One region of the Massilia suwonensis genome, then DNA from elsewhere that is predicted to be linked to it. Evidence: predicted binding sites of a transcription regulator. Region 1 holds the regulator's gene; each other region holds the start of a gene.

Region 1 (3,273 bases):
TAATCCGCAGGGAAGCGACTTCCCGGTTGAGCAGGGCCGCATCTCGCAGTATGATGGGCCTTGCTCAACCTGTTACTCCCATGAAAAAATTCCTGTTTTGTGCCGTCCTGTTCGCGAGCTTGCCCGTCAGCGCCGCGAACGATCTCGCCGCTGCCAACGCCTTGTTCGAGCAGAAAAAATATCCGGAAGCCCTCGCGCTGTACACCAGGCTGGCCAATGCCGGCAACGTCGACGCCCAGCAGCAATTGGGCCAGATGTACTGGTACGGCGAAGCGGGCGCCGTGGACGAGGCCAAGGCCGAGGCATGGTTCCGCAAGGCGGCCGCCAAAGGCAATGCGGTGGCCGCCAGCTCCCTGGTCGTCATGCAGCAGCGCGTGGAGCGGCGCGCCGACATCGATTATTGGGTAGGCAAATACGATGGAGCCGAGCTGAAAAGCGGAAAGTATTACTGTCCCGCGCCCCGGATCCCGGCCATCTCCAAGCAGCCCGACGAGATCGAGCGGGTGTCGGCGGCCATCTCCAACTGGCAAGCCTGCTACAACGGTTTCGTCGAAAACATGAACGCCTCCTCGCCCCTCGTCAAGCGCATTCCCGCCGATGTCGTGAAGCTCATGAACGCGTCAGAGACCGAACGCGCCAAGACCTATCTGGCGACGGTGCAGGAAAACCTGGTGGAAGAGGCCAAGGTAAGTGCCAAGCTGGTCCTCGCCGACGTTGCCGCCTGGCGCAGCGCGACCGAAGCCTACGTCAAGGAACACAAGGCGATCATCGACGCTGGTCCTTCGGCCGAGCGCCAACGCGAGATCGATGCGCGCAGGAGCAATTACAGCCAGACCGGGAAATAAACCGGGACGTAAAAAAGCCGCGTAAGCGGCTTTTTTTATGATCCGATGCAGCGATCCGGTGTGCAGGTCGAATGCGCCGGTCAGTGCCAGCTGCGCATCAAGCCAACCGCCAGGCCTTCGAGCGCGAACTCGTCGCCCGGTTCCACGCGGATGACCTTGAAGTCCGGGTTTTCCGGCAGCAGCTCGATCGTGTCGCCGGTCTTGCGGTAGCGCTTGACGGTGACGTCTTCGCCGAGACGGGCGACGACGATCTGGCCATTCTTGGCGCTGTCGATCTTTTTGACGGCGAGGAAGTCGCCATCCATGATGCCGGCGTCGCGCATCGACCAGCCGCGTACTTTCAGCAGGAAATCGGGGCGGGCGCCGAACATGGCCGGGTCGACGTTGTAGGTGGCCTCGACGTGTTCCTGGGCCAGAATCGGCGAGCCGGCGGCGACGCGGCCGACCAGCGGCAGCGACATCAGGAGGGCGGCCGGCACGTGCGGCACCGGTTCCGGCGTGGAGGCGCCGATCAGGCGGATGCCGCGCGAAGTGCCCGAAACGATCTCGATGGCGCCTTTGCGGGCCAGAGCCTGCAGGTGTTCCTCGGCGGCGTTGGCCGACTTGAAGCCCAACTCTTTGGCGATTTCGGCGCGGGTCGGCGGGAAGCCGGTATTGTCGATCGCTTCCTTGATCAGGTTCAGGATCTGTTCTTGCCTTGCAGTGAGCTTGAGCATGGATCTACCACGGGTTAATGATTCAGACTGTATTTTTGTACAGTATTCGTGGATTTGCAAGTGATACTTTCAAGTGCAGGCAATTTAAGCTGTTCATCGCGAGCATACGTCGGGTCAAGCCAACGTATGCTCTTCGATTACCTACATATTACCTATGTATCAGCCCCAGGGATCGAGGTCCCAGCCGCCCCAGCGGCATTGGTTTTCGTTCGTCCTGACGAAATAGTCCGTTTCTTCACCAGATCGATACCACCGGCCGGAACAGGTGAATTCAGCGTGGCCCACCTCGACCGAGTATGTTGCATCGCTATAGTAAATATTCGTGTAGCCGTACGGCGGCGCTGCATAGGCGGCAGCGGCGACGAAGGCCAGCGCTGCACCGATCAGGGAAGCTTTTTTCAGTTTCATGTCATTCTTTCTTAAAATGATGAAGTTAGGTCTGAAACGCACATTTGATCCCAGTCGCAAAGTTGCGACAAGGAAAGTTGGCATAGTTAAAATGTTAAATCAACAAACTTGCAAATTTTATCCATGCAGGGTTATACGCTTAGCTCTGGCGTACAGAAGTACCTGGCCCCTGCTGCCTGCCCCTAGGGTGATTGTGCTGCGCTCGAAGTCGCGTTATAATTGCCGGCTTTCCCTTCCCACACTCGTCTTGACGCCGAGGTGGGCATTTGTTTAAACGTCCTCAAGGAGTGTTGCATGCGTCATTATGAAATCGTTTTTATCGTCCACCCGGACCAAAGCGAGCAAGTCCCGGCGATGATCGAGCGTTACAAGACCACGGTGACGAGCCGCGGCGGTAACATCCATCGCGTGGAAGACTGGGGCCGTCGCCAGATGGCTTACCAGATCCAGAAGCTGCCGAAGGCACACTACATCTGCATGAACATCGAGTGCGACAACGAGACCCTGGTCGAGCTGGAAACCGCATTCAAGTTCAATGATGCCGTGCTGCGTCACCTGACCGTGAAGATGAAGAAAGCTGAAACCGCTCCATCGCCAATGATGAAGTCGGTCCAGCGCGAAGACGCAGCCAAGAGCCACCGCGCAGAAGCCCCGGCTGCTGCCCCGGCCGCCGCTGCCTGAATTCTTCTGCCAGGAATCGTGAACTCCTAGTGAACCAGCTTCAAGTCGTCGCGACGATTGCTGAACGCGACGTACTGCGCTACACCCCCGCCGGCGTGCCGGTCGTCTCGGCAATCCTGATGCACAATTCGCAGCAGGTCGAGGCAGGAGTGGAGAGACAGGTCCAGTTTGAAATCGCCGCGTTCGCCGCGGGAGAAATTTCGGGCCGTTTCGCAGCAGCAGAGCTGGGCGCCGCGCACCAGTTCACGGGATTTCTGGCCAGGAAGAATCGCAACAGCAAAGCCCTGGTGTTTCACATCATTGATTTCAGTGCTGCCGCTTAATTACCTAGCGGCCCACCTTTTAGATATACAGGAGCCTCAAAATGGCATTCGGTAAAAAGTTCGACAAAAACAAGGCTAAAGAAAAACTCAAGCGCAAACAGCAGAACCCGCTGTTCAAGCGTAAGAAGTTCTGCCGCTTCACCGCTGCAAACGTGGAACAGGTCGATTACAAAGACGTCGACACCCTGAAGGACTTCGTCCAGGAAAACGGCAAGATCATGCCGGCACGTCTGACCGGCACCAAGGCGCACTACCAGCGCCAGGTCGACACCGCGATCAAGCGCGCACGCTACCTCGCGC
Region 2 (3,273 bases), on a different contig from region 1:
ACGACGTCGTCGGCCTTGGCCGGGCTGGCGGCATCGACGACCAACCAGCCGTTGACCGGGTCGATCCAGGTCCAGGTATTGCTGCGGATCGTGAACGCGCGCGGCAGCAGTTCGTCGGCCACGCGTTCCTTCAGTTCCTTCATCGCCTTCTTACCTGGCGGGAAGCCCTGCTGTTCTTCCAGTTCGGCGGCCTTGGCCTTGGCGACCTGGTTGATGACCGAGCTCGGCAGCAGCTTCTTTTCGGTGCCCAGCATCATCAGCATCTGCTTGTTGACGACGTGGACCAGGCCGCCGTTCGGACGCGGCGCATCCCAGCCCTGGCGCAGCAGTTCGTTGCTGTTCGCCGGCGTGAAGGCTTGCGACGCCAGCGCCTGTTCCATCTGTTCAGGCGTAAAGGCCCAGGGTGCGGGCAGGCGGTAAATCTGAAGATTCTTGAACCACATAGTTGCTTTCTGTTGTCTCAGTATTTCAGGGGAACGACATTCTACACGCTGGAGTCGCCACATTTTCACGCGGCAACAACAACGTTTTAATGTGTTGCGTGTTCGTCAAACAGGCTCAGCTGTTCGACATGTTCGGTGTCGCCCAGGCGCACGCCCACGCCCAGCAGGCGTACGGGGCGGCTGGCGCGCAGCCAGCCGGTTTCCATCAGGCGGGCGAAGGTGGGCAGGTGTGGCGCATAGGCGACGCACTCGACGGTGGTCTGCTGGAAGTCCGCGAATTTGATTTTTACAAACAGCTTGTTGATGAATTTTTCCGCACCGGCACGTTTGATGCGTCCCAGCAGGTGTTCATATAAATCGGGCAGCAGTTCCAGGCAGGCCGGCAGGTCCGGCACATCATTGGTATAGGTTTCCTCGGTGCTGACCGATTTGCGCTCGCGCTCCGGGCTGACTTCGCGGAAATCGATGCCGCGGCACAGGTTGTGCAGCCGCGCGCCGAAACTGCCGAAGTGGTGCTGCAGCTCCTGCAAGGTCCAGCTGCGCAGGTCGGCGCAAGTCTGCGCGCCCAGCTTGTTCAATTTCGCCGCCGTCACCTTGCCGACGCCATGCAGCTTTTTCACGGGCAGCGCCGCCACGAAGGCGTCGACCTCTTCCGGGCGCACCAGGAACAGGCCATCCGGCTTGTTCCAGTCGCTGGCGATTTTCGCCACGAATTTGTTTGGCGCCACGCCGGCCGAAGCTGTGATGCCGACGGTCTCGAAGATGCGCTGGCGGATTTCCTGGGCGATCAGGGTGGCGCTGCCCTTGCAGTGCGGAGAATTGGAAACGTCGAGGTAGGCTTCGTCGAGCGACAGCGGTTCGACGAGGTCCGTGTAGTCGCTGTAGATCTCCATGATCTGGCGCGAGGCAATCCGGTATTTTTCCATCGCCGGCGGGATGACCAGCAGCTCCGGACAGAGTTTCATGGCTTGCGCAGTGGCCATGGCCGAGTGGATGCCATAGCGGCGCGCCTCGTAGTTACAGGTCGCCACCACCCCGCGCTGGTCCGGACGGCCGCCGACGGCGAGCGGCCGCCCGCGCAGGGACGGATCGTCGCGCATCTCGACCGAGGCATAAAAGCAGTCGCAATCGCAATGGATGATTTTACGTGCGGGGGCGTTCACTCTGGCGGCGGCCGGAGCCGACTACTGTAATTCTGTACAGTATCTCGTCAATTGGGATTCCGTGCAAGAGGCGCAGGCGGCGGCGCTCCAGGCAAAAAAAGACGCGCGGCAAGCCGCGCGTCTTCGGTGCTAACTACTCAGCGAGTGAAATTACCAGGTCGCCTTCAGCGTGTACTTGCCGTTGGTCGAACCGGTGCCGCCGCTGTAGTACTTGACGCGCACATAGACCGATGCGGTGGTGGTGCCGTTATTCACCACCGAGCCGGTGTCGGCTGCGCCGGCGCCGTTCTCGCTGTAGGTCAGCTGCGTGCCTGCACTGTTGTAGATGTACAGGTCGTAGTCGGCGGTCGACAGGCCCGGGGTCATCGTCGCCGTCAGCGTCTTACCTGCCGGCAGCTGGACGCGGAAGTAGTCCGAGTCGGTCGAGGCGCTCATGGTGCCGTTGACGGTGGTGCCCGAGGTGCTGATCGTGTTCGCGGTTGCGATCGTGTTGTTCGACTCGGTTTCCGACATCGTCGTCGTTGGCGGCGGCGTCACGCCGCTGGCGGCGGCGACGGCTGCTGCCGCATCGACGATACCGGTGCCGCACTGCGAGCAGGTGCCCGGGAAGGCACGTGCGGTCGACTTCAGCTTGGCTTCGATGTCGTCAGGCGTCAGCGCGCTGTTCTTCGCGAGCATCAGCGCAGCCACGCCGGCGACGTGCGGGGTCGCCATCGAGGTGCCCTGGTAGCCGGCGTAGTTGTCCGCGCCAGGCGAGCTGGTGCCGGCGTTCAGCGTCGACAGGATGTAGCCGTTGGCATCGCCGCCCGGTGCCGCGACGTCGACCACGGTGCCGTAGTTCGAGTACGGAGCACGGGCGCCGTTGCGGTTGGTCGCAGCGACAGTCACGACGCCGGCGCAATTGGCCGGATTCGAGTTGCTGGCGTTCATGTTCTCGTTACCAGCTGCGACGATGACCACGGTGCCGCGCGAACGGGCGCTGTTGATCGCGTTCTGGGTGGTGGTGCCGCAAGCACCGCCGCCGCCCAGCGACATGTTGATGACCTTGGCAACGTTGGCATTCGCCGGCACGCCGCTGACGGTGCCGCCCGAAGCCCAGATGATCGCGTCGGCGATGTCGGAGGTGTAGCCGCCGCACTTGCCGAGCACGCGCACCGGCACGACGCGGGCGTTGTAGGCCACGCCGGACACGCCGACGCCGTTATTCGTCTTGGCGGCGATGGTGCCGGCCACGTGGGTGCCGTGCCAGCTCGAGCTCGATGCCGGTTCGCCGGCGGCGCACTCGTTGGCGGCGGTCCAGTCGCCCGGATCGGATGGGTCGGCGTCGCGGCCGTTGCCGTCGTTGCCGATCGCTGCGTCGGAAATGAAGTCGTAGCCGCCTACGTACTGGCCGGAGAGATCGGCGTGCGGACGGATACCCGTGTCGATGACCGCCACCTTGACGCCGGTGCCGGTCGAGCTGTCCCAGGCTGCCGGCAGGCGCAGGCCGCCGGTGGTCTCGTAGTAGTGCCACTGCTGGGTGTACATCGGATCGGTCGGCGTCGCCATCTTGCGCATGATCAGGTCAGGCTCGGCGTACTCGATCGTCGCGTCGCGTTCCATCATGTCCTTGGCCAGCGCGGCGGCTTCCTTGACCGAGACCTTGCGGTCGATCTTGAAGACGTGGG
Region 3 (3,273 bases), 140 kb from region 1:
TGTGGCCTCGAGAAGCGTGATTGAACGAGAAAGATTGCCGCTTTGATAGCGGTAAAATCGACGCGGTCTTGTCACTTATTTATGAGTGACTTGGCGGCAAGGCGGCGCGACCCGCCAGGCACTTTCACTAGAATGGCTGCGGCAGTTCCCAACCAATCACGAGGAGAACGACATGGTGAAAGTGGCGGTAATCGTGGGCAGCACCCGTCCAGGACGCAAGGCACTCGACGTGGCACGCTGGGTGATGGAGACGGCGGGCAAGCGCAGCGATGCGCAGTTCGAACTGGTCGATATCCAGGATTTCAACTTGCCCCTGCTTGACGAGCCGGTGCCGCCCTCGATGGGTCAGTACTCGCAGCCGCACACGATCGCCTGGGCCGAGAAAATTGCGCAGTACGATGGTTTCGTTTTCGTCACGCCCGAGTACAACCACGGCACTTCGGGCGCGCTGAAGAACGCCATCGACTTCCTCTATAAAGAGTGGAACAACAAGGCGGCCGGCTTTGTCGGCTACGGCAGCGCGGGCGGGGCGCGCGCGATCGAGAGCCTGCGCCTGGTGATGGGCGAACTGATGGTGGCCGACGTGCGAGCCCAGGTGATGCTGTCGCTGTTCACCGACTTCGAGAATTTCGCGACCTTCAAGCCGGCCGCGCACCACACGGGATCGGTGAATGCCATGCTCGACCAGGTGGTGGCCTGGAGCGGGGCGCTGGCGCCGCTGCGCAAGAGCGCCTAGCGTTACAATCGGCGCCTGTTTCCTTTTGCATGCGCCGATGTCTTCCCTGATTTCCTCCCGCCGCGCCAGCTGCGCGGCCTGCCTGCGCGCCCAGTCGGCCTGCATCTGCGCCTGGGTGCGCCCGGTCGATGCGTCGTCCTCGCTATTGATCCTGCAGCATCCGCTGGAGGTGGCGAACGCCAAGAACAGCGCGCGCCTGCTGCACCTGTGCGTGGCCGGCAGCGCGCTGGCGGTGGGGGAGCAGTTCGATCCGGCCGAACTCGACGCGCTGCTGCATGCCGATGGGCGCACGCCGCTGCTGCTGTATCCCGAGACGCCGGGCGTCGCTGCAGTCGCGGCGGGCGAACTGCCGCCGGCGGAGCAGCTGCGCCTGGTCGTGCTCGACGCCACCTGGCGCAAGAGCCGCAAGATGCTGCACCTGAACCCGGCCCTGCAGGCCTTGCCGCGCCTGGCGCTCTCGAGCATGCCGGCCTCGAACTACCGCATCCGCAAGGCCCATGCGCCGGACCAGCTGTCGAGCCTGGAGGCCGCCGCCTACGCGCTGGGCCAGCTCGGCGGCGACATGGCGCAAGTCGCGCCCCTGTTCGATGCGTTTGACGGATTCGTGCAACAGCAAGCCGATTTCGTGCCCCTGGACCGTCCGCACACACGACACGCTTGAGTTCACACCCGGAGCGGCGTACCATACTGTATAAACATACAGTATCGAGGTGCCCAAGTGGAACTGCGCGAACGAACAATTGACCGGGAATACAGTGCCGAGCAGCCCATCGTGGCCGCACGTCCGCTCGTGGCGGCACGCGGGCGCGGTGCGGTATCGAATATCCAGGGCCGCTACGAAGTCAACGGCCGCGAAGGCTTCGACGACGGCTGGGAAGCCGGCATCGCCATCGAGGGCGCGCCGCGCTTCAAGACCCAGGTCACGGACGAGATCGCAAAAAGCATCCTGTCGCGCAATGCCTCGCCCGACATTCCCTTCAAGGTTTCGCTGAATCCCTACCGCGGCTGCGAGCACGGCTGCATTTATTGCTTCGCGCGGCCGACGCACAGCTACCTCGGCCTGTCGCCCGGCCTCGACTTCGAGACCCAGCTATTTGCCAAGGTCAACGCGGCCGAGTTGCTGCGGCGCGAGCTGGCCAAGCCCGGCTATCGACCCGAACACATCGCCATCGGCGTGAATACCGACGCTTATCAACCCTGCGAGCGCGACAAGCGCCTGACGCGCCAGGTGCTCGAGGTGCTGAGCGAGTGCAATCACCCGGTCGGCATGATCACCAAGTCCTCGCTGATCGAGCGCGATATCGACTTGCTGGCCCCGATGGCGGCCAAGGGACTGGCCTGCGCCGCGATTACCCTCACCACGCTCGACTCCGAAATCTCGCGCACCCTGGAGCCGCGCGCCGCCGCCCCGGCACGGCGCCTGCGTACCATCCGCACGCTGACCGAAGCCGGCATTCCGGTCAGCGTCAGCGTGGCGCCGATCATCCCTTTTGTGACCGAGCCTGAAATCGAACGCATCCTGGAAGCGGCGCGCGACGCGGGCGCCGTCAGCGCGCACTACACCGTGCTGCGGCTGCCCTTCGAGGTCAATCCCTTGTTCCAGGAATGGCTCGAAACCCATTTCCCCGAGCGGGCCCAGCGCGTGATGAACCGCGTGCGCGAGATGCGCGGCGGGAAGGATTACGACAGCGACTGGGGCAAGCGCATGAGCGGGGAGGGCGTCTGGGCCGATTTGATCCGCCAGCGTTTCACCAAGACTGTCGAACGCATGGGGCTGGGCAAGCTGAGCAACCGCTTCGACCGGCTCGACACATCGCAGTTCCGGCGGCCGCTGGTGGTGCCGGCGGCGGTGGGCAAGGCGAGCGCGAAGGGGGCAGGGCAGCTGGATCTGTTCTGAGAAGCAAGGCCGGCGCGAGAGGGTGCAACTCCGCGCACGGTCAGTGGGTCCAAGGTGTGCAAACCAGGAGACCGCCATGCCGAACAAACCTCAACCCGCACCGCGTCCCCCGAATGGTCCGAGTACGACCGGCAAACCTTCTGGCAAGGGACGAGGAAACAATCCTCCCGGCCAGGGTGGTCCGCGCAAGCGCAGGCGCTGAGCCCGCAGGGCGCGGGATATGATCGGGACTATTGGCCCAGGCAGATGATCTTGGTCGCGTATTCTTTCGCGTTACTCTTCTTGCTCGCGGCCCAGTCGATGACTTCCTGGGCCTCGGCCACGGTCATGACGGTGGCCTTGTCCTTGTTCTTAATGAAAGAAACGCCTTCGAACTTGCCTTCCTTGCTGCGCATGACCTTGGCGAACACGGGCGGTTTGGTGCCGCCGTCGGCAAGCTTGTTTTGTTGGACGAGGTAACGCTGATCCTTGGTTTCCATAGAGGCAGATAGAGAAGTGAATGCAGACCGCATTCTACGGCCTCGGGCCATGCAAGCGGCAAACCATGCCGCGAGGATTCAGTTGCCGGCCAGCTCGAGCAGATGCCGTTCGATGTCGAACACGTGCGCGTCGGTCTTGCCGAGCGCACGCAAGGCCCGGG

Evidence for each region. The regulator LexA, encoded in region 1, represses DNA repair genes until DNA is damaged. The targets are predictions, from matches to a motif close to ACTGTATNNNNATACAGT.
Region 2: a site for LexA is predicted at 1,630-1,647, ahead of dinB (DNA polymerase IV). Genes of this name have one in related genera too.
Region 3: a site for LexA is predicted at 1,423-1,440, ahead of ACFPQ5_RS14495 (PA0069 family radical SAM protein). Genes of this name have one in related genera too.

The regions. Positions count from the first base shown of each region.
Region 1 covers NZ_JBHSMR010000013.1:1,578,523-1,581,795, reverse strand. Annotated here, with positions in the region: gene ACFPQ5_RS15165 (tetratricopeptide repeat protein) at 1-3, shown strand, start outside; gene ACFPQ5_RS15160 (SEL1-like repeat protein) at 81-845, shown strand; gene lexA (transcriptional repressor LexA) at 926-1,561, opposite strand; gene ACFPQ5_RS15150 (DUF6289 family protein) at 1,721-1,969, opposite strand; gene rpsF (30S ribosomal protein S6) at 2,264-2,650, shown strand; gene priB (primosomal replication protein N) at 2,680-2,973, shown strand; gene rpsR (30S ribosomal protein S18) at 3,015-3,273, shown strand, end outside.
Region 2 covers NZ_JBHSMR010000008.1:92,687-95,959, forward strand. Annotated here, with positions in the region: gene ACFPQ5_RS03920 (recombination-associated protein RdgC) at 1-443, opposite strand, end outside; gene dinB (DNA polymerase IV) at 530-1,606, opposite strand; gene ACFPQ5_RS03930 (S8 family serine peptidase) at 1,757-3,273, opposite strand, start outside.
Region 3 covers NZ_JBHSMR010000013.1:1,434,058-1,437,330, reverse strand. Annotated here, with positions in the region: gene ACFPQ5_RS14505 (NADPH-dependent FMN reductase) at 173-736, shown strand; gene ACFPQ5_RS14500 (tRNA-uridine aminocarboxypropyltransferase) at 774-1,397, shown strand; gene ACFPQ5_RS14495 (PA0069 family radical SAM protein) at 1,506-2,633, shown strand; gene ACFPQ5_RS14490 (hypothetical protein) at 2,864-3,112, opposite strand; gene ACFPQ5_RS14485 (gamma-glutamylcyclotransferase) at 3,191-3,273, opposite strand, start outside.